Linked DNA regions of Variovorax paradoxus. The protein of the gene in region 1 interacts with the protein of each later gene in a pairwise test. Links are inferred from orthologs where the notes say so. Each region holds a gene or a part of one and is shown in the gene's direction. Other genes may lie near its edges. The genes, in order: L3V85_RS19570 and L3V85_RS04990.

Evidence for each region.
Region 2: the proteins of L3V85_RS19570 (region 1) and L3V85_RS04990 interact in binary tests that used the Escherichia coli proteins (3 or more experiments, as listed by UniProt). The link is inferred for Variovorax paradoxus from one-to-one orthologs.

What each region holds. Positions count from the first base shown.
Region 1 is NZ_CP091716.1:4,225,322-4,236,920, reverse strand. The notes cover bases 3,764-6,609. They hold L3V85_RS19570 (sulfate/molybdate ABC transporter ATP-binding protein), read left to right. Parts: upstream 3,764-4,560; coding sequence 4,561-5,658; downstream 5,659-6,609. Other genes in these bases: macA (macrolide transporter subunit MacA), read left to right, coding at 6,370-6,609; L3V85_RS19565 (disulfide bond formation protein B), read left to right, coding at 5,655-6,158; cysW (sulfate ABC transporter permease subunit CysW), read left to right, coding at 3,764-4,541. Outside these bases: L3V85_RS19600 (LysR family transcriptional regulator), read left to right, coding at 1-383; L3V85_RS19595 (peroxiredoxin), read left to right, coding at 498-1,139; L3V85_RS19590 (RBBP9/YdeN family alpha/beta hydrolase), read left to right, coding at 1,161-1,736; L3V85_RS19585 (sulfate ABC transporter substrate-binding protein), read left to right, coding at 1,733-2,749; sulfate ABC transporter permease subunit CysT, read left to right, coding at 2,750-3,637; more of cysW, read left to right, coding at 3,639-3,763; more of macA, read left to right, coding at 6,610-7,527; macrolide ABC transporter ATP-binding protein/permease MacB, read left to right, coding at 7,524-9,533; L3V85_RS19550 (efflux transporter outer membrane subunit), read left to right, coding at 9,490-10,935; L3V85_RS19545 (mobilization protein), read right to left, coding at 10,957-11,599. UniProt on the Escherichia coli protein: Part of the ABC transporter complex CysAWTP involved in sulfate/thiosulfate import. Responsible for energy coupling to the transport system.
Region 2 is NZ_CP091716.1:1,012,378-1,024,033, forward strand. Bases 4,334-7,236 are described here. They hold L3V85_RS04990 (glutamate-5-semialdehyde dehydrogenase), read left to right. Parts: upstream 4,334-5,090; coding sequence 5,091-6,383; downstream 6,384-7,236. Other genes in these bases: holA (DNA polymerase III subunit delta), read left to right, coding at 4,334-5,020; gshA (glutamate--cysteine ligase), read left to right, coding at 6,507-7,236. Also shown: L3V85_RS04970 (Bug family tripartite tricarboxylate transporter substrate binding protein), read right to left, coding at 1-608; leuS (leucine--tRNA ligase), read left to right, coding at 757-3,387; LPS assembly lipoprotein LptE, read left to right, coding at 3,403-3,939; more of holA, read left to right, coding at 3,947-4,333; more of gshA, read left to right, coding at 7,237-7,835; L3V85_RS05000 (potassium transporter Kup), read left to right, coding at 8,001-9,869; L3V85_RS05005 (benzoate/H(+) symporter BenE family transporter), read left to right, coding at 9,891-11,168; gshB (glutathione synthase), read left to right, coding at 11,168-11,656. UniProt on the Escherichia coli protein: Catalyzes the NADPH-dependent reduction of L-glutamate 5-phosphate into L-glutamate 5-semialdehyde and phosphate. The product spontaneously undergoes cyclization to form 1-pyrroline-5-carboxylate.

The sequences.
Region 1 (11,599 bases):
GTCCGGTGAACACGCCGGCCGATCTGGTGAAGCTGCCGACGGCGGCCATGTCGGTCAACGGCGAAGGCCGCAGCGACTGGCGGCTGGAAGGCCCGGGCGGCCAGACCTGGGTGCATTCGCACATTCCGCGCTACGTGGCGGACGACCTGGCGACGCTGCAGTTCGGCGCGCTGGGCGGTGTCGGCGCGACCATGCTGCCCGACTACATGTGCCGGGCCGATGTCGACGCCGGCCGGCTCGTGCGGGTGCTGCCTGAGTGGGGGCCGTCGCCCGTGGTGGCGCACATGGTGTTTCCGGCGCGGCGGGCGCTGGTGCCGGCGGTGCGGCGGCTGATCGACTTCCTGACGGAGCACCTGCAGAGCGTCGACATGCGCATGTTCTGAGCCCCAAGGCAGGGCGTTATGCGAAAAACGTCATATCCAAACAAGCAGATATTCGTTTGGCATTGAAGCAATGATTCGCACAATCCGAGGCTCCCATCCCATCCAGGAGCGACCATGGCAACTCTGCGACTCGGCGACACCGCCCCCAATTTCACCCAGGATTCCAGCGAAGGCCCCATCGACTTCTACCAGTGGGCCGGCGACTCGTGGGTCGTGTTCTTCTCGCACCCGGCCGACTTCACGCCCGTGTGCACCACCGAACTGGGCAAGACCGCGGCGCTGTCGGGCGAGTTCGCCAAGCGCGGCGTCAAGCCCATCGCGCTGAGCGTCGATCCGGCCACCAAGCACAAGGAATGGATCGGCGACATCAACGAGACGCAGAACACCACGGTGAACTTCCCCATCATCGCGGACGCGGACCGCAAGGTGGCCGACCTGTACGACCTGATCCACCCGAACGCCTCGACCACGGCCACGGTGCGCAGCGTCTACATCATCGACCCCAAGAAGATCATTCGCACGACCATCACCTACCCGGCGTCGACCGGCCGCAACTTCGACGAGATCCTGCGCGTGATCGATTCGCTGCAACTCACCGACAGCCACAAGGTCGCCACGCCCGTGAACTGGAAGGACGGCGACGACGTCGTCATCGTGCCGAGCATCCAGGACCCGGCCGAACTCGCCGAGCGCTTCCCCAAGGGCTTCAAGGCCGTCAAGCCTTACCTGCGCATCACGCCGCAGCCCAACAAGTAAGCAGGACGGGGCAGCGTCGTCATGCAGACCCGTGTTGTCATCGTGCCCGGCTGGCGCGACTCCGGGCCCGGCCATTGGCAGAGCCTGTGGGAAGAGCGCATTCCGGGCGCGGCGCGGGTGGTGCAGGACGACTGGGCCTCGCCCAAGCGCGATGCCTGGGTCTCCACGCTGGCCAGGCTGGTGCTCGAGAGCGACGGCCCGGTGGTGATCGCCGCGCACAGCCTGGGCTGCATCGCCACGGCGCACCTGCCGGCAGAGGCCGCGGCACGCATCCAGGGCGCGTTGCTGGTGGCGCCGGCCGACCCCGAGCGCCGCGCGGTGCTGTCCGACTTCGCCCCCGTGCCGTATGCGGCGCTGCCGTATCGCAGCATCGTGGTGGCCAGCAGCAATGACCCGTTTTGCCCGATCCGCCTGGCTGGTGCATATTCGCGCGCCTGGGGCAGCGAGTTCGTCCGCATGCAGAATGCGGGCCACATCAACATCGACTCGGGACACGGGGACTGGCCGCTGGGCCTTGCCTTGCTCCAGTCCTTGACCGACGAGCCCGCCGCCTGGTCGGCGGGCCGTGAATTTTCAGAAACTTTGGCAATCACATGACTTCCAGAATCAAGACCTTCGTCGCCGTGCTCGCGCTGGCGTCCTCCGCACTCGCCGGCAGCAGCGCCTTCGCCCAGGGCACGTCGCTGCTGAACGCCTCGTACGACGTGGCCCGCGAGTTCTACAAGGACTACAACGCGGCCTTCGTGGCGCACTACAAGAAGGCCACCGGCAAGGACGTCAAGATCGACCAGTCGCACGGCGGCTCCAGCGCGCAGGCCCGCGCGGTGGCGGACGGCCTCGATGCCGACGTGGTGACGATGAACACCTCGACCGACATCGACTTCCTGGCCAACGCCGGCGTGGTCGCCAAGGACTGGACCAAGAAATTCCCCGAGAACGCATCGCCGACCACGTCGACCATGCTGTTCCTGGTGCGCAACGGCAACCCCAAGGGCATCAAGGACTGGGACGACCTGGTCAAGCCCGGCGTGCAGGTCGTGATCGTCAACCCCAAGACCGGCGGCAACGGCCGCTACGCCTACCTGGCGGCATGGGGCTACATCAAGAAGAAGGGCGGCACCGACGCCCAGGCCGCCGAGTTCGTCGGCAAGCTGTTCAAGAACGTACCGGTGCTGGCACGCGGCGGGCGCGACGCGACCACCGCCTTCCTGCAGCGCAACATCGGCGACGCGCTGATCACCTTCGAATCGGAAGTGGTGTCTATCGACCGTGAATTCGGTTCAGGCAAGGTCGATTCGGTGTACCCGTCGATCAGCATCGTGGCCGAGAACCCGGTGGCCGTGGTCGAGCGCACCGTCAACAAGAAGGGCACCGGCGAACTGGCCAAGGCCTACCTCGACTGGCTCTACTCCGAAGAAGCACAGGAAATCGCCGCCAAGCACGCGCTGCGCCCGCGCTCGCAGACCGTGCTCAAGAAGTACGCCGCGACCTTCAAGCCGCTGCAGCTGTTCACGGTGCAGGAACTGTTCGGAAGCCTGGGTGAAGCGCAGAAGGTGCACTTCAACGACGGCGGCCAGTTCGACAAGCTCTATACGCCCGGCGCGAAGTAAATGAGCGGCGCTGTTCCTTCGGCGCTCCCGTCCGCGGGAGCGCCTTTTTCGCGTGCCAACCGGGCAGGCGGCGCCAAGCGCGTGCTGCCGGGTTTCCACATCACGCTGGGCTTCTCGATCCTGTATCTGAGCCTGATCGTGCTGATCCCGCTGTCGGCGCTGGTCTTCAAGACCTTCACGCTGACCTGGGACCAATTCTGGGTGGCCGTGACGGCGCCGCGCGTGATGGCCTCGTACCGGCTGACCTTCGGCGCCTCGCTGTTCGCCGCCATCGTCAATGCGGTGTTCGGCCTGCTGGTGGCCTGGGTGCTGGTGCGCTACAAGTTTCCGGGCAAGCGCATCGTCGATGCGCTGGTCGATCTGCCTTTCGCGCTGCCGACGGCGGTGGCCGGCATTTCGCTGACCGCGCTGCTCGCGGGCAACGGCTGGATCGGGCAACTGCTCGAGCCGCACGGCATCAAGCTGGCGTTCACGCCGGCGGGCATTGTCATTGCGCTGATCTTCATCGGGCTGCCGTTCGTGGTGCGCACGGTGCAGCCGGTGCTGGAAGACGCCGAGAAAGAACTCGAAGAAGCCGCCACCTCGCTCGGCGCGACGCGGCTGCAGACCTTCACCAAGGTGATCTTTCCGTCGATCGCGCCCGCGTTGCTCACCGGCTTTGCGATGGCCTTCGCGCGCGCCATCGGCGAATACGGCTCGGTGATCTTCATCGCCGGCAACATGCCGATGATCTCGGAGATCACGCCGCTCATCATCATCGGCAAGCTGGAGCAGTACGACTACGCGGGCGCCACCGCGGTCGCGCTGGTGATGCTGGTCATTTCGTTCGTGCTGCTGCTGGTCATCAACGGCCTGCAAGCCTGGCAGCGTCGCCGCGCGGGAGCCTGACATGAGCGCACCTTCCAAAGTCATTCGCCGCGCGCAGGCCGGCACCACCGAATCCGCCTGGGTGCGCTGGACGCTGATCGGCATTGCGCTCGGTTTCATGTTCCTGTTCCTCGTGCTGCCGCTGGCCGCCGTGGCAACCGAGGCGCTGCGCAAGGGCGTCACGGCCTACCTCGACGCGCTGAAAGAGCCCGACGCCTGGAGCGCGATCCGCCTCACGCTGATCACGGCCGCCATCGCGGTGCCGCTGAACCTGGTGTTCGGCGTGGCCGCGGCCTGGGCCGTGGCCAAGTTCGAGTTCCGCGGCAAGGCCTTTCTCACCACGTTGATCGATCTGCCGTTCGCGGTGTCGCCGGTGGTTGCGGGCCTGATCTATGTGCTGGTGTTCGGCGCGCAGGGCTGGATCGGCCCGTGGCTCGCCGACCACGACATCAAGATCATCTTCGCCGTGCCCGGCATCGTGCTGGCCACCGTGTTCGTGACCTTTCCGTTCATCGCGCGCGAGCTCATTCCGCTGATGCAGGCGCAGGGCACCGACGAGGAGCAGGCCGCCATCGTGCTGGGCGCGACCGGCTGGCAGACCTTCTGGCGCGTGACGCTGCCCAACATCAAGTGGGGCCTGCTGTACGGCGTGATCCTGTGCAACGCGCGCGCCATGGGCGAGTTCGGCGCGGTGTCGGTGGTGTCGGGCCACATTCGCGGGCAGACCAACACCATGCCGCTGCATGTGGAAGTGCTCTACAACGAATACCAGTCGGTGGCCGCGTTTGCCGTGGCTTCGCTGCTGGCCATCCTGGCGCTGGTCACGCTGGTGATCAAGTCGGTCATCGAATGGCGCCACGAGCGCGAGATGAAAGCCATTGCCGAGCTGCCCCCGGAACGGCCCCCTGAAACCACGGCGGCCTGAGCCTGAGAGAGAAGAAATCATGAGCATCGAAATCCGCAACATCAGCAAGCAGTTCGGCGACTTCCGCGCGCTGCGCGACGTGAACCTCGACGTCGAATCGGGCGAACTCGTCGCGCTGCTCGGCCCCTCGGGCTGCGGCAAGACCACGCTGCTGCGCATCATCGCGGGGCTGGAGACGGCCGACAGCGGCAGCATTTTGTTCTCGGGCGAAGACACCACCGACGTGCACGTGCGCGAGCGGCAGGTGGGCTTCGTGTTCCAGCACTACGCGCTGTTCCGCCACATGACCGTGTTCGAGAACGTGGCCTTCGGCCTGCGCGTGAAGCCGCGCAAGGAGCGCCCGAGCGACGCGCAGATCAAGGCCAAGGTGACCGACCTGCTCAAGCTGGTGCAGCTCGACTGGCTGGCCGACCGCTACCCCTCGCAGCTCTCGGGCGGCCAGCGCCAGCGCATCGCGCTGGCCCGCGCGCTGGCCGTGGAGCCCAAGGTGCTGCTGCTGGACGAGCCCTTCGGCGCGCTCGACGCCAAGGTGCGCAAGGAACTGCGTCGCTGGCTGCGCCGGTTGCACGACGAGCTTCACGTCACCTCGATCTTCGTCACGCACGACCAGGAAGAAGCACTCGAAGTGGCCGACCGCGTGGTGGTCATCAACAAGGGACAGATCGAGCAGGTCGGCTCGCCGCAGGAGGTGTGGGACCAGCCGGCCAGCCCCTTCGTCTACGGCTTCCTGGGCGACGTGAACCTGTTCCACGGCCGGGCCGACAACGGCGCGGTGCAGCTCGACGGCATGCGCCTCGATTCGCCCGAGCACAGCGGCGCGCGCGATGCCAAGGCGCGCGCCTACGTGCGCCCGCATGACATCGATGTGACACGCTACGTGGCCGGCGCTTCGGGCATCGTCGCCACGCTGGCGCGCGCCATCGTCGTCGGACCCATCGCGCGGCTGGAACTTGAGCCCACCGAATCGAATCCAGATAATCCGGGCTCCGGAACCATCATCGAAGCGCAACTCCCTGCGCAACAGTTCCGTGACCTGGGCTTGAAGGAAGGCGACACCGTCGTCGCCAACCCGCGCAAGGCCAGGGTGTTCGTAGAAGAAGATTGGGTATCTCCTTGATCGATTGGTACTTCGGCGCGCCGCGCCGCGCGTATGGGCTGATCTGCCTGGCCTGCGTTCTCATGCTGGCCTTCGGGCTCTATCTGCAACACGTGGTGGGGCTCGAGCCTTGTCCCATGTGCATCGTGCAGCGGTATGCGCTGGTGCTGGTGGCTCTCTTCACCGGCCTGGCCGGGGTTTTCCGCAGCGTCGGCCTGCGCTTCGTGGGCGGCCTGCTCGCACTGGTGGCCGCGGTGGGCGGTGCCTACACGGCGGCCTCGCAAAGCTGGCTGCAGTGGTATCCGCCTGAAGTCGTGTCCTGCGGACGCGACCTCTACGGGATGATCGAGACCTTCCCGCTCAAGCGCGCGCTGCCGATGATCTTCCGCGGCGGCGGCGACTGCTCGAAGATCGACTGGTCGCTGTTCGGCCTGACGCTGGCGAACTGGTCGTTCATCGCGTTCACGGTTCTGTCGCTGATGCTGATCGTGCTGCTGGTGCGCTCGCGCCGCGCGCGCTGAGCGCAGCTTCCGCAACCAAGCAAAAAAGACGCCGCCTCGCGAGAGCGGCGTCTTTGTCGTTGGCGGGCGCTTCGCCCCAAGGGCCCTGCGGGCCTTTAAAGTTTCTTCAGTAAACGCCGCTAGGATGAGGCGGAGCCCCAAGGTTCCTCTTTTCCGGCGCTGAATTTTCATTGAAGAAACCTGGCATTCGGCGCCCCCAACCTTTTCTCGAATGCCCAATACCCAACCCCGGCGGTCGCGCAAATACTTCATCGGAATTCTCGTTCTCGTGGTGCTGGGCCTCGTTGCCTTCGTCGGCCTGAGCCCCGCCAGGAAGCCCGAATACCTCACCGCCTCGGTGCAGCGCACCGATCTCGAGAACGCGGTGCTCGCCACCGGCGTGCTGCAGGCGCTCAAGCAGGTGGAAGTGGGGGCGCAGGTCAGCGGCCAGCTCAAGTCGCTGAAGGTGGTGCTGGGGCAGACCGTGAAGAAGGGCGACTGGCTCGCGGAGATCGATCCCGTCATCTCGCAGAACACGCTGGCGCAGGAGCAGGCCAAGCTCGACAACCTGCAGGCGCAGAAGCTCGCGAAGGAAGTGCGCATCAGGCAGGCCCAGCTCAGCTGGACGCGCCAGCAGGAAATGCTGGCCCAGGACGCCGCCGCGAAGCAGGACATGGAAAGCGCCGACGCCGAGCTGCGCGCTCTGCGTGCCGACGGCGTGTCGCTCGACGCGCAGATCCGCCAGCAGCGGCTGGCGCTGGCCTCGGCGCAGACCAACCTGTCGTACACGCGCATCGTCGCGCCCATCGACGGCGACGTGGTGTCCATCAGCACGCTCGAAGGCCAGACCGTGGTGGCCTCGTTCCAGGTGCCCACGCTGATGAAGCTGGCCGACCTGTCGACCATGACCGTGAAGGCCCAGGTGTCAGAAGCCGACGTGGTGCGCGTGAAGGCGGGCCAGCCGGTGTACTTCACCATCCTGGGCGACCCCGACAAGCGCTACTACGGCACGCTGCGCGCGGTGCAGCCGTCGCCCGAGAAGATCAACAACGCCGTGTTCTTCAACGCATTGTTCGACGTGCCCAACCCCGACCGCACGCTGCGCGTCGACATGACGGCGCAGGTCGCGATCATGCTGGGCGAGGCCAAGCAGGCGCTGGTGGTGCCGCTGACGGCGCTCGGCACGCGCGACAAGGACGGCCGCCAGGAAGTGCGCGTGCTCAAGGCCGACCAGAGCGTCGAGAAGCGCATGGTGCGCGTCGGCATCAGCAACAACTTCCAGGCGCAGGTGCTCGAAGGCCTGAAGGAGGGCGACAAGGTCATCACCGGCGACGCATCGGCTCTGGCCGACAGGCCCGACGGCGGCGGTCCCCGGGGCAAGGCTCAATGACGCAGCAGCCGCAACAGGCAGAGCAGCCGCTGCTGTCCCTGCGCGGCATCGGCCGAAGCTTTCCTTCGGGCGAGCAGGAAGTGCAGGTGCTGAAGAACGTCGACCTGGACATCGGCAACGGCGAGATGCTGGCCATCGTCGGCGCGTCGGGGTCGGGCAAGTCGACGCTGATGAACATCCTGGGCTGCCTCGACCGGCCGAGCACCGGCATCTACCTGGTGTCGGGCAAGGACGTGGGCACGCTCGACAGCGACGCGCTGGCCGAGCTGCGGCGCGAGCACTTCGGCTTCATCTTCCAGCGCTACCACCTGATGCAGCACCTGACGGCCACCGGCAACGTCGAGGTACCCGCCGTGTACGCCGGCACCGACAGCGAGGCGCGCGACACGCGTGCCCGCCAGTTGCTGACGCGGCTGGGCCTGGGTGATCGCACGGAGCACCGGCCCAGCCAACTCTCGGGCGGCCAGCAGCAGCGCGTGAGCATCGCGCGCGCGCTCATGAACGGCGGGCAGGTGATCCTGGCCGACGAGCCGACCGGCGCGCTCGACAGCAAGAGCGGGCAGGAGGTGATCGGCATTCTGCGCGAGCTGCATGCGCAGGGCCACACGGTCATCATCGTGACGCACGACATGCAGGTGGCGAGCTGTACCGAACGCATCATCGAGATCGCCGACGGCGTGATCGTGCGCGACCGGCCGAACGTGCCGACAGTCGCGGCACCCGAACAGTCGGCGCAGGCCGACGCCTCCGCGGCCCCGGGCGGCGCGATGACCCGGCCCAAGCTCGGCATCGCGCGTTTCAGCACCGGTTGGGCCCGCTTTGCCGAGGCCTTCCGCATGGCGTGGCGCTCGATGATGGCGCACCGCATGCGAACCGCGCTGACCATGCTGGGCATCATCATCGGCATCACTTCGGTGGTGTCGATCGTGGCCATCGGGGAGGGCGCCAAGCGCTTCGTGCTGTCGGACATCAAGGCGATCGGCACCAACACGCTCGACGTGTACCCGGGCAGCGATTTCGGGGACGACAAGGCCGCGAGCATACGTACGTTGACACCCTCCGACCTCGACGCGTTGGCGGCGCAGCCCTACGTACACAGCGTGACGCCCTCGACCTCGCGCAACCTGCGGCTGCGCTACCGCAGCGTCGACATCAACGGCTCGGTGAACGGCGTCAGCGACAGCTTCTTCCGGGTGCGCGACATCCAGATGGCGAGCGGCGCGGCCTTCACGGCCAGCGATGTGCGGCATCAGTCGCAGGTGGTGGTGATCGACCAGAACACGCGGCGCAAGCTGTTTCCCGAGGGCACCGATCCGCTGGGCAAGATCATCCTGGTGGGCAACCTGCCGTGCACCGTGATCGGCGTGTCGCAGGAAAAGAAGAACATGTTCGGCGAGAACAAGTCGCTCAACATCTGGCTGCCCTACAGCACCGGCGCGAGCCGGCTCTTCGGGCAGCAGCACTTCGACAGCATCACCGTGCGCATCCGCGACGACCAGCCGACCAAGGCGGCCGAGGACAGCGTGGTCAAGCTGCTCACCATGCGCCACGGCAGCAAGGATTTCTTCACCTTCAACATGGACAGCATCGTGAAGACGGCCGAGCGCACGAGCCAGTCGCTCACGCTGCTGCTGTCGCTCATTGCCGTGATCTCGCTGGTGGTGGGCGGCATCGGCGTGATGAACATCATGCTGGTGTCGGTGACCGAGCGCACCCGCGAGATCGGCATTCGCATGGCCGTGGGCGCGCGCCAGAGCGACGTGCTGCAGCAGTTCCTGACCGAGGCGGTGCTGGTGTGCCTGGTGGGCGGCCTGATCGGCGTGACGCTGTCCTACGGCATCAGCTTTCTGTTTTCGCTTTTCGTCAAGCAATGGCAAATGATCTTTTCGATGGGGGCCGTGGTGTCGGCATTCCTGTGCGCGTCGCTGATCGGCGTGCTGTTCGGCTACCTGCCGGCGCGAAATGCCGCGCGGCTGGACCCGATCGAGGCGCTGGCTCGTGAGTAGCGCGCGCTTTCTTCATCGGGGCGTGGCGGCCGCTGCCGTGGCGTTGACGCTCGGCGGGTGCGCGCTGTTCCAGCCTGAGCAGCGCGAGCAGCGGCCATTGAACGTGCCCTCGGCGTGGCAGCAGCAACAGCCTTCGCCCGTCGCTGTGGCGAATGCCGCCGCGATGCCTTCCGAGCAGTGGTGGGCCGCCTTTCAGGACCCGCAACTGGACACGCTGATCGACAACGCGCTGCGCACGAACAACGACCTGGCCGTGGCGGGCATACGCGTGCAGCGCGCGCAGTTGCAGGCGGGCCTGGCCAACACCAATCTCACGCCGGGCGTGGTGGGGCAGCTCAACACGAGCCGTGGCTACGACCTGAAGCGCGGCGGCGTGGCAGGTTCCGCATCGAGTTCGCTGGTCACGCTGAGCTACGAACTCGACCTGTGGGGCCGGCTATCGGCGCTGCGCAGCGCCGCCGACTGGGAGTTGAAGGCCACGGTGTCCGACCGCCAGGCCGCCGCGCTCGCGCTGGTCGGCACGACGGCGGGGCTCTATTGGCAGACCGGCTACCTGAACCAGCGCATCGCCCTGAGCGAAGCGGGCATCGAGGACGGCCGGCGCATCTTGGCGCTGGTGCGCACCAAGTACGCGGCGGGTGCCGTGTCGGGGCTGGACGTGGCGCAGGCCGGCCAGAACCTGGCGACGCAGGAGGCGGCGCACACGCAGTTGCTGCAGCAGCGTGTCGAGGCGCGCAATGCGTTGGCGATCCTCTTCGACAGGCCACCCGAAGCGCTGGCAAACGAGCCCACGCGGTTGCCGGATACCGCGCTGCCCGCCATCGATGCGGGCGTGCCCGCCAGCCTGCTGGGCCGAAGGCCCGATCTGCATGCGGCGGAACTGCGCTTGCGCGGCGCACTGGCGAATGTCGACGCCACGCGCACCGGCTTCTATCCGACGCTGAGCCTGACAGGCTCGCTCGGCACGTCGAGCACGGCATTGGGCGATCTGCTGAAGAACCCGGTCGCCACCCTCGGCGCGGGGCTGGCGCTGCCGTTCCTGCAATGGAACACGGCGCGGCTGACGGTCGGCGTGTCGCAGACGCAGTATGAAGAAGCGGTGGTGGGGTTCAGGCAGTCGCTCTATACGGCGCTCTCAGAGGTAGAGAACGCGTTGTCGTCGCGAACGCAACTGCGCGACGAAAGCATCAAGCTGGCGCTGGCCCTTCAGGAAGCGCAGCGGGCCGAGAAGCTGTCGGAAGTGCGGTATCGGGCCGGGGCGACAGCGCTTCAGCCGGTGCTCGATGCGAAAGACCGGCGCCGCACCGCCGAGGTTTCGCTGGCGTTGAACCGGCTGAACCAGTTCAACGCGACGATGACGCTCTACAAGGCCCTGGGAGGCGGGGCGGCGGTTGCGTCTTAGCGCACCGGCCCCGCTGGGGGCTCAGAGCGGCAGCGTGTCGAAGGCCGCGTAGACCGTGGCCAGCCACGACTTCACGCGTTGCCGCTCCAGCAGACCCAGCGCGTGCGAGCCTTCGCGGTCGTTCACGGCCTTCCAGAAGCTGGTGTTCTGTGCATCGATCTTGCGCATGCTCGCCTCGTGCAGGCGGGGCAGGGCAATCACGCGCGCGCCGTTGGCCGTGGCCTTCGAAAGCGACTGCGAGGCCAGCAGCATCCCGAAGTCGCTGCCGCGTCCGTAGTTCTGCACCACGATGTAGTTGGGGCGGTTGCCGAAGGTGTCGATCAGGCTGCCGAGCAGGTCGGTCGAATCCTTGCCGTCGTCGAGCACATGCCAGAAGTTGACGGTGACGCCGATTTCGGCGAACACGTCGAACAGGTCCGATTCCTTGATCCAGCGCGACAGCGGCGCCAGCGTCTGGGCCGCGAGGTCGACGATCACGCTTTGCTGGGGATTGGTCTCGAAGCCGTTCACCACGGTGTCCAGGCCTTCGAAGCTGTCGACCACCACGGGCGACGCGAAGCCTTCGTAGAAGCGGGTGAACGAGCTGTGCGAGCGATCGGTGTCGAAGCCGGTGAAGGGCCGGCTGTGGTCGATGAAGTACTGGGCCAGCACGCGTGCCGTGACC
Region 2 (11,656 bases), 3.2 Mb from region 1 along the record:
ACGATGGTCGCCACCTGTCCGCCCAGCAGGTCGGTCATGGCGGGCGCCGCGCCCCGGTAGGGCACATGCAGCAGGTTCACGCCGCTCGCCTGGGCCAGCAGCGCCCCGGTCAGGTGCGAAACGGTGCCGTTGCCGGTCGAGGCGTAGGTCACCAGGCCGGGCCGGGCCTTGGCGTCGCGGAGCACATCGGCCACGGTCTTGTAGGGGCTTTCGGTGCGCACCGACAGCGTCATGGGCGTGTCGGCCACCAGCGCCACCGGCACCAGCTCGTGCACCGGGTCGTAGGGCAGCCTGGCCTGCAGATGGGGCGCGATGGTGACCGCGCCGCCCGTGGCCAGCAGCACCGTGGCGCCGTCGGTCGCCTTGGCCACCGCGTCGGCGGCCACGATGCCGCCGGCGCCGGCCTTGTTGTCGATGATGACCGGCTGGCCCAGCTTGTCGGTGAGCTTGGCGCCCAGGTAGCGGGCGATCACGTCCTGCGCGCCGCCGGTGGCGAAGGGCACGACGAGGCGCAGGGGCTTGTCGTTGTGCTGTGCCCACAGCGGCGTGGTGGCGAGTCCGGCGGCGGCCGCGAGGGCCAGGGCGAGGTGTTTCAGGCGCAATTTCATGGTGCTCCGGGCGGTTCGAAAGCGGGCGTTACCCGCGCAACACGCAGGTTACGTGCCCCAAGTCTAGAGTCCGCGGGCCGGGGCTTTCGCCCGGGCGCGATAATCCCGCGTTCCCGGCCGCTCCGAGCCGGGCTCTTGCCGAACCGCCATGAATCCCAGCTACAAACCCAGCGACGTCGAGTCCGCTGCCCAGGCGCAATGGAGCGCCGCCGATGCCTACCGCGTCACCGAGGACGCGAGCCGCAAGAAGTACTACGCCTGCTCGATGCTGCCGTATCCCAGCGGCAAGCTGCACATGGGCCACGTGCGCAACTACACGATCAACGACATGCTCACGCGCTACCTGCGCATGAGCGGCTACAACGTGCTGATGCCCATGGGCTGGGACGCCTTCGGCCTGCCGGCCGAGAACGCGGCGCTGAAGAACGGCGTGCCGCCGGCCAAGTGGACCTACGAGAACATCGCCTACATGAAGGGCCAGCTCCAGGCCATGGGCCTGGCCATCGACTGGAGCCGCGAGATCGCCACCTGCGACCCCAGCTACTACAAGTGGAACCAGTGGCTGTTCCTGAAGATGCTCGAAAAGGGCATTGCCTACCGCAAGACCCAGGTCGTGAACTGGGACCCGGTCGACCAGACCGTGCTGGCCAACGAGCAGGTGATCGACGGCAAGGGCTGGCGTACCGGCGCCACGGTCGAGCGCCGCGAGATCCCCGGCTACTACCTGAAGATCAGCGACTACGCCGAAGAACTGCTCGAGCACACCCAGCACAAGCTGCCGGGCTGGCCCGAGCGCGTCAAGCTGATGCAGGAGAACTGGATCGGCAAGAGCGAGGGCCTGCGCTTCGCTTTCACGCATGACATCAAAGACGCCAGCGGCAAGCCGATCCAGGACGGCCGCATGTACGTGTTCACCACGCGCGCCGACACCATCATGGGCGTGACCTTCTGCGCCGTGGCCCCCGAGCATCCGCTGGCCGCGCACGCCGCCACGCTCGACCCCAAGGTCGCTGCCTTCATCGAAGAGTGCAAGAACGGCGGCACCACCGAGGCCGAGCTGGCCACCCAGGAGAAGAAGGGTGTGCCCACGGGCCTCACGGTAACGCACCCGATCACCGACGAGCAGGTGCCGGTGTGGGTCGGCAACTACGTGCTGATCGGCTACGGCGACGGCGCCGTGATGGGCGTGCCCGCGCACGACGAGCGCGACTTCGCCTTCGCCAACAAGTACGGCATCGAGATCATCCAGGTGGTGCTGGTCGACGACGAGCCGCACTTCGACTATCACAAGTGGCAGGACTGGTACGGTGACAAGCAGCGCGGCGTGACCATCAACTCCGACAACTTCAGCGGCATGACCTACAAGGAGGCCGTGGCCGCCGTGGCGCATGCGCTGGGCCAGAAGGGCCTGGGCGAGCTGCAGACCACCTGGCGCCTGCGTGACTGGGGCGTGAGCCGCCAGCGCTACTGGGGCACGCCGATCCCGATCATCCACTGCGAAGAGCACGGCGCGGTGCCGGTCCCCGAGAAGGACCTGCCCGTGGTGCTGCCGACCGACTGCGTGCCGGACGGCTCGGGCAACCCGCTGCACAAGCACGAAGGCTTCCACGCCGGCGTGGTCTGCCCGGTCTGCGGCAAGCCCGCGCGGCGCGAGACCGACACCATGGACACCTTCGTGGACAGCTCGTGGTACTTCATGCGGTACTGCGACCCGAAGAACGACGAGGCCATGGTGGCCGGCGGCGCCGACTACTGGATGCCGATGGACCAGTACATCGGCGGCATCGAGCACGCCATTCTTCACCTGCTGTACGCGCGCTTCTGGACCAAGGTGATGCGCGACCTCGGCCTGCTGAAGGCCGACGAGCCCTTCAGCAAGCTGCTGACGCAGGGCATGGTGCTCAACCACATCTTCTACAAGCGCAACGAGAAGGGCGGCAAGGACTACTTCCCGCCCACCGAGGTCACGACCGTGCTCGACGCGCAGGGCCGCATCGTCGGCGGCACCACCGCCGACGGCACGAAGGTCGAGTACGGCGGCGTCGGCAAGATGGGCAAGAGCGAGCGCAACGGCGTCGACCCGCAGGACCTGATCGAGAAGTACGGCGCCGACACCGCGCGCCTGTACACCATGTTCACCGCGCCGCCCGAGGCCACGCTCGAGTGGAACGACGCGGCCGTCGAGGGCAGCTACCGCTTCCTGCGCCGGGTGTGGAACTTTGGTGCCGCGCAGGCGGACGTGGCACCGGTGGCGGCCGCCGGCCAGGCCTTCGGCAAGGGCGCCCAGGCGCTGCGTCGCGAGGTGCACACCGTGCTGCGCCAGGTCGACTACGACTACCAGCGCATGCAATACAACACCGTGGTGTCGGGCGCGATGAAACTGCTCAACGCGCTGGAAGGCTTCAAGCCCGACGGCAGCGCGGGCGACGCCGCCGCGGTGCGCGAGGGCTTCGGCATCCTGCTGCGCTGCCTGTACCCGGCCACGCCGCACATCGCGCAGCAACTGTGGAACGAACTCGGCTACGACAAGGACCTGGGCGGGCTGCTCGACGCCCCGTGGCCCACGGTCGACGTCGGTGCGCTGGTGCAGGACGAGATCGAACTCATGCTGCAGGTCAACGGCAAGCTGCGCGGCAAGCTCAGCGTGCCGGCCGGTGCCTCGAAGGACGAGATCGAGAAGCTCGCGCTGGCCTGCGACGATTTCGTCGCCTTCGCGGAAGGCGCGCAGCCCAAGCGCGTGATCGTGGTTCCCGGCCGTCTGGTCAACGTGGTTCTCTGAACGAACGACTCAAGCATGAACAATCGCAATGTCTCGCTGCCGCGCCGCGGCCTTCTCCTCGGACTGGCGGTGGCCGGTGCCTCGCTGGGCCTGGCCGGGTGCGGCTTCGAGCTGCGCAAGGCGCCGGTCTTTGCGTTCAAGTCACTGTCGGTGGAAGGGTCCGAGGCCCTTCTCAAGTCGGCCATGATCAACCAGATCCGGCGCGAGCTGCGGGCGACCGGCTCCGTGACCGTGCTGCCGGCGGAAGACGCGTCCAAGGCCGACGTGATCCTCGAAATCCTGGGCGAAGACCGCAACCGCATCGTGATCTCGACCAATTCGGCGGGCCTGGTGCGCGAGCTTCAGCTGCAGCTGCGCATCCGCTTCCGGCTGCGTACGCCGGGCGGCAAGGACCTGCTGCCCGCCTCCGAGGTCTCGCAGACGCGCGACCTGAGCTTCAACGAAACCAACGCGCTCGCCAAGGAAGGCGAAGCCGACCTGCTGTTCCGCGACATGCAGTCGGACATCGCGCAGCAGTTGATGCGCCGTATCGCCGCGGTCAAGTCGCTGTAATCCGTCGATGCAACTCGCCAGCGCCTCGCTCGGGGCCCATCTGCAGAAGGGCCTGAAGCCGCTCTACACGATCCACGGCGACGAGCCGCTGCTCGCGCAGGAAGCGGCCGACGCCATTCGCACGGCCGCGCGCGCGCAGGGCTACACCGAGCGCAGCTCGTACACGGTGGCCGGCGCGCATTTCGACTGGAGCGCGGTGCTCGCGGCTGGCGGCTCGCTTTCGCTGTTCGCCGACAAGCAGATCGTGGAGATCCGCATTCCCTCGGGCAAGCCCGGCAAGGACGGCAGCGCGGCGCTGCAGCAGCTGGCCGAATCGGCACCCGGCAACGACAGCACGCTCACGCTGGTGATGCTGCCCCGGCTGGACAAGGCCACGCGCACCGGCGCCTGGTTCTCGGCGCTGGAGAACAATGGCGCGAGCATCCAGGTCGACCCGATCGAGCGCAATGCGCTGCCGCAGTGGATCGCCCAGCGCCTGGGCCAGCAGGGCCAGCGCGTGATGCCGGGCGACGAAGGCCAGCGCACGCTGCAGTTCTTTGCCGACCGCGTCGAAGGCAACCTGCTCGCGGCGCACCAGGAAATCCAGAAGCTCGCGCTGCTGCATCCGGCGGGCGAACTCAGCTGGGAGCAGGTGGAAGGCGCGGTCAACAACGTGGCGCGCTACGACGTGTTCAAGCTTTCAGAGGCCGTGTTGGCCGGCAATCCGCAGCGGGTGGCGCGCATGCTCGACGGCCTGCAGGCCGAGGGCGAGGCCGAAGTGCTGGTGCATTACACGATTGCCGAGGACATCCGCGCACTCAAGCGCGTGAAGGACGCGATGGCCTCGGGCCGTCCGCTGCCGATGGCGCTGCGCGAAAACCGCATCTGGGGCCCGCGCGAGCGTGCCTTCGAGCGTGTGCTGCCGCGCCTGGACGACCGCATGCTGACCCGCCTGCTGCGCGCCGCCCATGTGGTGGACGGCATCGTGAAGGGCCTGAAGCAGCCCGACTGGCCCGCCAGCGGCTGGCAGGCGTTGCAGCGGCTGGCGCTGATGCTGTGCCGCGCCTGCAGCAGCGCGGCGGCCGCGCCAAGACGCGCCTGATCCGTGGTGGCTTCGGCCATCAAAAGGCCCGCCGTATCCTGGTCGAGGGGCGGCATGGGAAAATGAGTGCATGAACGCGTTCAACGTCAGCGAGCACATGCAGACCTTGGGTCTGCAAGCCAAAGCCGCTGCATTCCTCATGGCCCGTGCGGATGCAGCTACCAAAAACATAGCATTGAAGGCGCTGGCCCGGCGTCTGCGCGAAGCCGGCCCGGTGCTGGCCACGGCCAACCAGAAGGACCTGGAGCGCGCCACAGCCGCCGGCCTGTCGGCGCCGATGGTCGACCGCCTCAAGCTCACGCCCAAGGTCATCGAGACCGTCGCCCTGGGCTGCGAGCAGCTCGCCGGCATGGCCGACGTGATCGGCGAGATCATCGGCATGAAGCAGCAGCCCAGCGGCATCCGCGTGGGCCAGATGCGCGTGCCGATCGGCGTCTTCGGCATGATCTACGAGAGCCGGCCCAACGTGACCATCGAGGCCGCGAGCCTGGCCATCAAGAGCGGCAACGCGGCCATCCTGCGCGGCGGCTCGGAAGCCATTGAATCGAACAAGGCACTGGCGCTGCTGGTGTCGGAGGCGCTGGCCGAGGCCGGCCTGCCGGTCGATGCGGTGCAGCTGGTGCAGACCACCGACCGCGAAGCCGTCGGCCAGCTGATCGCCATGCCGGAGTTCGTGGACGTGATCATTCCGCGCGGCGGCAAGGGCCTGATCGAGCGCATCAGCCGCGATGCCAAGGTGCCGGTCATCAAGCACCTGGACGGCAATTGCCACGTGTACGTGGACGACACGGCGGAGTTCGACATGGCGCTGCGCATCGTCGACAACGCCAAGACCCAGAAGTACAGCCCCTGCAACGCCGCCGAAGGCCTGCTGGTGTCGGCCACGGTCGCCGAAGACTTCCTGCCCGAGATTGCCGCCATCTTCGCCGCCAAGGGCGTGGAAATGCGCTGCGACCCGGAAGCCGCCCGCATCCTGCGCGCCGACGGCGCCATCGACCCGCAGGCCAAGGTGGTCGATGCCGTGGAGTCCGACTGGTCCGAGGAATACCTGGCCGCCGTGATCAGCATCAAGGTGGTGGCCGGCGTGGACGAGGCCATCGCCCACATCAACCGCTACTCGAGCCATCACACCGACGCCATCGTCACGCGCGACCATGTGCATGCGCAGCGCTTCCTGCGCGAGGTCGATTCGGCCAGCGTCATGGTCAATGCGAGCACCCGCTTCGCGGACGGGTTCGAGTTCGGGCTGGGTGCCGAAATCGGCATCAGCACCGACAAGTTCCATGCCCGCGGACCGGTCGGCATCGAAGGACTGACCTCGCTCAAGTACGTTGTGCTCGGGCAGGGCGAAGTCCGGAGTTGAGAAGCCGTGGAGAGCGGATTGGCTGAACCAAGTCCGCTTTCTCCAGTCTTGTCATTGGGGCGGCCATCCCCAAATCCTACAATTCCGCTCCACCTTTAAGCACAAAACCAACAAGGCCGCCGCATGGTTCCGCATCTCGTCACCGCCCTGACCGGCCCGATCAACGAACTGGAGCAGCGGGTCCTGGACTCGATGCCCGCCATCGAGCGCTGGTTCAGGCTCGAATGGATGGAACACACGCCGCCGTTCTACAGCGCCGTGGACATCCGCAACGCCGGTTTCAAGCTTGCGCCGGTCGACACCAACCTGTTCCCCGGCGGCTGGAACAACCTCACCAAGGAAATGCTGCCGCTGGCCGTCCAGGCGGCGCAGGCAGCCATCGAGAAGATCTGCCCGGAGGCGCGCAACCTGCTCGTCATTCCGGAAAATCACTCGAAAAACACCTTTTACCTCGCCAACGTCGCGCAACTGGTGCGCATTTTCCATATGGCGGGGCTCAACGTGCGCATCGGGTCGATCGACCCGGCCATCAAGTCGCCCAAGAAGATCGAGTTGCCCGGCGGCGACGTCGTCACGCTGGAGCCGGTGGTTCGCACCAAGCGCCGGCTGGGGCTGAAGAACTTCGATCCCTGCACAATTCTGCTCAACAACGAGCTTTCCGCGGGAACGCCCGGCATCCTCGAAGACCTGCACGAGCAATACCTGCTGCCCCCGCTGCACGCGGGCTGGTCGGTGCGCCGCAAGAGCAACCACCTGCACAGCTATGAAGAGCTGTCCAAGCGCTTCGGCAAGCTGCTGGGCATCGACCCCTGGCTCATCAACCCGATCTATGCGCGTGCCGAGGGCGTCGACGTGGCAGAGGGCCGCGGCATCGACGTGCTGACCAGCCACGTGGACGCGGTGCTGACCAAGGTGCGCCGCAAGTACAAGGAATACGGCATCAACGAGAAGCCGTTCGTGGTCGTCAAGGGCGGCCACAGCGACAGCGGCAGCCCGGGCGTGGTGACGGTGCGCGACGTGAAAGACGTCGAGGCGCTGATCGGCAAGCAGCGCGGCGCCTCTGCCGCCAAGGCTGCCAACAGCCGCGAGGCGCGCGAGTTGCGCGACCTGCGCGAACCCACCGAGCTGATCGTCCAGGAAGGCGTGCTTACCAACGAGCGCGTGCACAACGGCGTGGCCGAACCGGTCGTCTACATGATGGACCGCTACGTGGTCGGCGGCTTCTACCGCGTGCATGCCGAGCAGGCGCCCGACGAGAACCTGAAGCTGCCGGGCGCGAGCTTCGTGCCGCTGGCTTTCTCCGAAAGCGCGCACCTGCCGCAGCCGGGCGCCAAGCCCGGTGCCAGCGCGCCGAACCGCTTCTACATGTACGGCGTGGTCGGCCGGCTGGCCATGGTGGCCGCCAGCTACGAGATGGAAGCCACCAACCCGGACGCCGAAATCTACGAATGATTGTGGGGGCCGGCTTGCGGCGGCGGCGGGCGGCGGCAAAATAGCGGCCCCACATCAACGGAACCCAAAGGGCGGAGGGGATGCATGGCGCCGGAGCGGCTGCCATGGATCCTTCGCGTGTCTGACGCGTCGATTGAAGCAGCCAGCCCTTTTCCCATCGACCTCGTGTCAGCCCCCAAAACCATCTCCGCCGGCCTGATCGTCGGCGCCATCGGCGTCGTTTACGGCGACATCGGCACCAGCGTCCTGTATGCCGTCAAGGAAGTGTTCGGCCACGGCCATGTGCCGTTCACGGTCGAAAACGTCTACGGCATCCTGTCGATGTTCTTCTGGACGCTCACCGTCATCGTCTCCATCAAGTACGTGGTGCTGGTGCTGCGCGCCGACAACGAAGGCGAGGGCGGGCTGGTCGCGATGCTCGCGCTGGCCTCGCGCGCGGTGGCCGACAAACCCAGGCTGCGCCACCTGCTGCTGGTGGTCGGCATCTTCGGCACTTCCCTCTTCTACGGCGACGGGGTCATCACGCCGGCCATCTCGGTGCTGTCGGCGGTCGAGGGCCTGGAGGTGGTGTCGCCGCACTTCACGCACTACGTCATTCCGCTCACGCTGGTCGTTCTGTTCTGCCTGTTCGTGGTGCAAAAGCGCGGCACGGCGGGCATCGGCAAGTTCTTCGGGCCGGTCACGCTGGTGTGGTTCCTGTCGATCGCGGTGCTCGGCGTGTCGCAGATCGTGCACCACCCCGAAATCCTGAAGGCGCTGAACCCGTTCTATGCGCTGAAGTTCATCTGGGACAACCCCGGCACCAGCTTCATCCTGCTGGGCGCCACCGTGCTGTGCGTGACCGGGGCCGAGGCGCTGTACGCCGACCTGGGCCACTTCGGCAAAAGCCCGATCCGCATCGCGTGGTTCTCGGTCGTGATGCCGGCGCTCACGCTCAACTACTTCGGCCAAGGCGCGCTCCTGCTGGAGAACCCTGAAGCGGTGAAGAACCCGTTCTTCATGATGGCGCCCGAATGGGCGCTCATTCCGCTGGTGCTGCTGGCCACGCTGGCCACGGTGATCGCGTCGCAGGCGCTCATCACCGGCGCCTTCAGCGTCACGCGCCAAGTCATCCAGCTGGGCTACCTGCCGCGCCTGAACATCGAGCACACCAGCGTGCGCACGGCCGGCCAGATCTACATTCCGCTGGTCAACTGGGGCCTGTTCGTGGCCATCGTTCTGGCGGTGGTCATGTTCCGCTCGTCGAGCAGCCTGGCCGCGGCCTACGGCATCGCCGTGACCACCGACATGCTGATCACCACGGTGCTGACCTTCTTCGTGATCCGCTATGCATGGAAGCTGCCGCTGCTGCTGTGCATCGGATCGACGGCGGTGTTCTTCTTCGTCGACTTCATGTTCTTCGCCTCGAACCTGCTCAAGCTGTTCGAGGGCGGCTGGTTCCCGCTGATGATCGGCGGCTTCGTCTTCACGCTGATGATCACGTGGAAGGAAGGCCGCCGCCTGATGGGCGAGGCGCAGCATGCCGACGCTATCGACCTGAAGTCCTTCCTCGACTCGGTGTTCGTGAGCCCGCCGGTGCGCGTGGACGGCACGGCGGTGTTCCTCACGGCCGAGCCGGGCGTGGTGCCCAACGCGCTGCTGCACAACCTCAAGCACAACAAGGTGCTGCACGAGCAGAACATGTTCGTCACCGTGCGCAACCACGAGGTGCCCTGGATCCCGATGGACAAGCGCATCGAGATCGAGGCGCTGGGCCACCACTGCTGGCAGATCACCGTGCACTACGGCTTCAAGAACGACATCGACCTGCCGCGCGCGCTCGAGCATGCACGCATGCGCGGCTGCCAACTGGAAGCGATGACGACCAGCTACTTCCTGTCGCGCGACGTCGTGATCCCCACGCTGGGCAGCGGCATGGCGCCGTGGCGCGAGAAGCTGTTCGCGCAGATGCACCACAACGCGAGCGGCGCGGCGGCTTTCCTCGGGCTGCCGAACAACGCAGTGGTGGAGCTGGGGTCCAAGATCGAGATCTGACCCCGGCGGCACAATCGCCCGATGTCGTTCTTCAAAGACCTGAGCCTGTCGGCCTTCACCGCGGGCTTCGTCGCGGTGCTCGTGGGTTTCACGAGTTCGGTGGCCATCGTGTTCCAGGCCGCGCAGGCCTTCGGCGCCACGCCGGAGCTGGCGGCCTCGTGGATGTGGGCGCTGGGCATCGGCATGGGGCTGGCCTCCGCGCTGCCCTCGCTGTGGTGGAAGAAGCCCGTGATGATCGCCTGGAGCACGCCCGGCGCCGCCGTGCTGGCTGTCGCCGGCATGGGCTACGGCATGGGCGAGGCGGTGGGCGCGTTCATCGTCTGCGCGGTGCTGATCGTGCTGGCGGGGGCCACCGGCTGGTTCGAGCGGGTGATGAACAGGATTCCGATGGCGATCGCCTCCGCGCTGCTCGCGGGCGTGCTCGCGCGCTTCGGCCTGTCGGCCTTCATCGCGGCGCAGACCGCGCTGCCTCTGGTGCTGCTGATGCTCGGCACCTACCTCGTCGGCAAGCGCCTGCTGCCGCGCTATGCGGTGCCGCTCACGCTGCTGGTCGCCATCGTGTACGCGGCGGCGCGCGGGCAACTGGCGTGGTCGGCAGTGCATTTCTCGTTCACCTGGCCGGTGTTCACGATGCCGGTCTTCAGCTGGCAGGCGATCGTGAGCCTGGCGCTGCCGCTGTTCGTCGTAACGATGGCCTCGCAGAACCTGCCGGGCGTGGCCGCCATCCGCGCTTCGGGTTATGGCGATCTGCCGGTCAGCAAGCTCATCACCATCAGCGGGCTGACGACGCTGGTGCTCGCGCCCTTCGGCGCCTTCGCGCTGAACCTGAGCGCCATCACCGCCGCCATCTGCATGGGCCGCGAGGCGCATGAAGACCCGGCGCGGCGCTACACGGCGGCGGTGAGCTGCGGCGCGATCTACGTGGTGATCGGGCTGTTCGGCGCTGCGGTCACCGGGCTGCTCACGGCGTTTCCGAAGGAACTGGTCGCGGCCATCGCCGGGCTGGCGCTGCTGGGCACCATCGGCGGCGGGCTCGCGGCGGCAGTGCGCGACGAGTCGCACCGCGAGGCGGCGTTGATCACCTTCCTGGTCACGCTCTCCGGCGTCACGCTGGCGGGCATCGGCTCGGCGTTCTGGGGCGTGGTGGCCGGGGCGGTGGCGCTGGCCGTGCAGCACGTCGGGCGCGCATCGCCCCCGGAAAAGGCCCCTGCCGGCAAGGACATCGCCGCTTCCGGCAACATCGCGCCCGATACCCAAGTGCAAGTGGCCGCCGCTCCCGGCGCCGGAAAGAACGCCTGATGAAAAACATCCTCTTCGTCGCCGACCCGCTCGATCATTTCAAGATCTACAAGGACACGACCTTCTCGATGATGCGCGAGGCCCAGCGCCGCGGTCATCGCATCGCGGCCTGCCTGCCGCAGGACATCCAGTGGAAGTCGGGCGGCTTCGTCACCGCCACGGTGCAGCAGATCACGCTGACGGGCGACGCCAAGGACTGGTATCGCGTCGACATCACCGAGTCGAAGGCGCTGAAGGACTTCGACGCGGTGCTGATGCGCAAGGACCCGCCCTTCGACGCCGAGTACATCTACGCCACGCACCTGCTGGAGCAGGCCGAGCGCGAAGGCGGCCGGGTGGTCAACTCGCCGCGCGCGCTGCGCGACCATCCGGAAAAGCTCGCGATCATGGAGTTTCCGCAGTTCGTCACGCCCACGCTGGTCACGCGCAGCGCGCAGGCGGTGCGCGACTTCCATGCGGAGCACGGCGACATCATCCTCAAGCCGCTC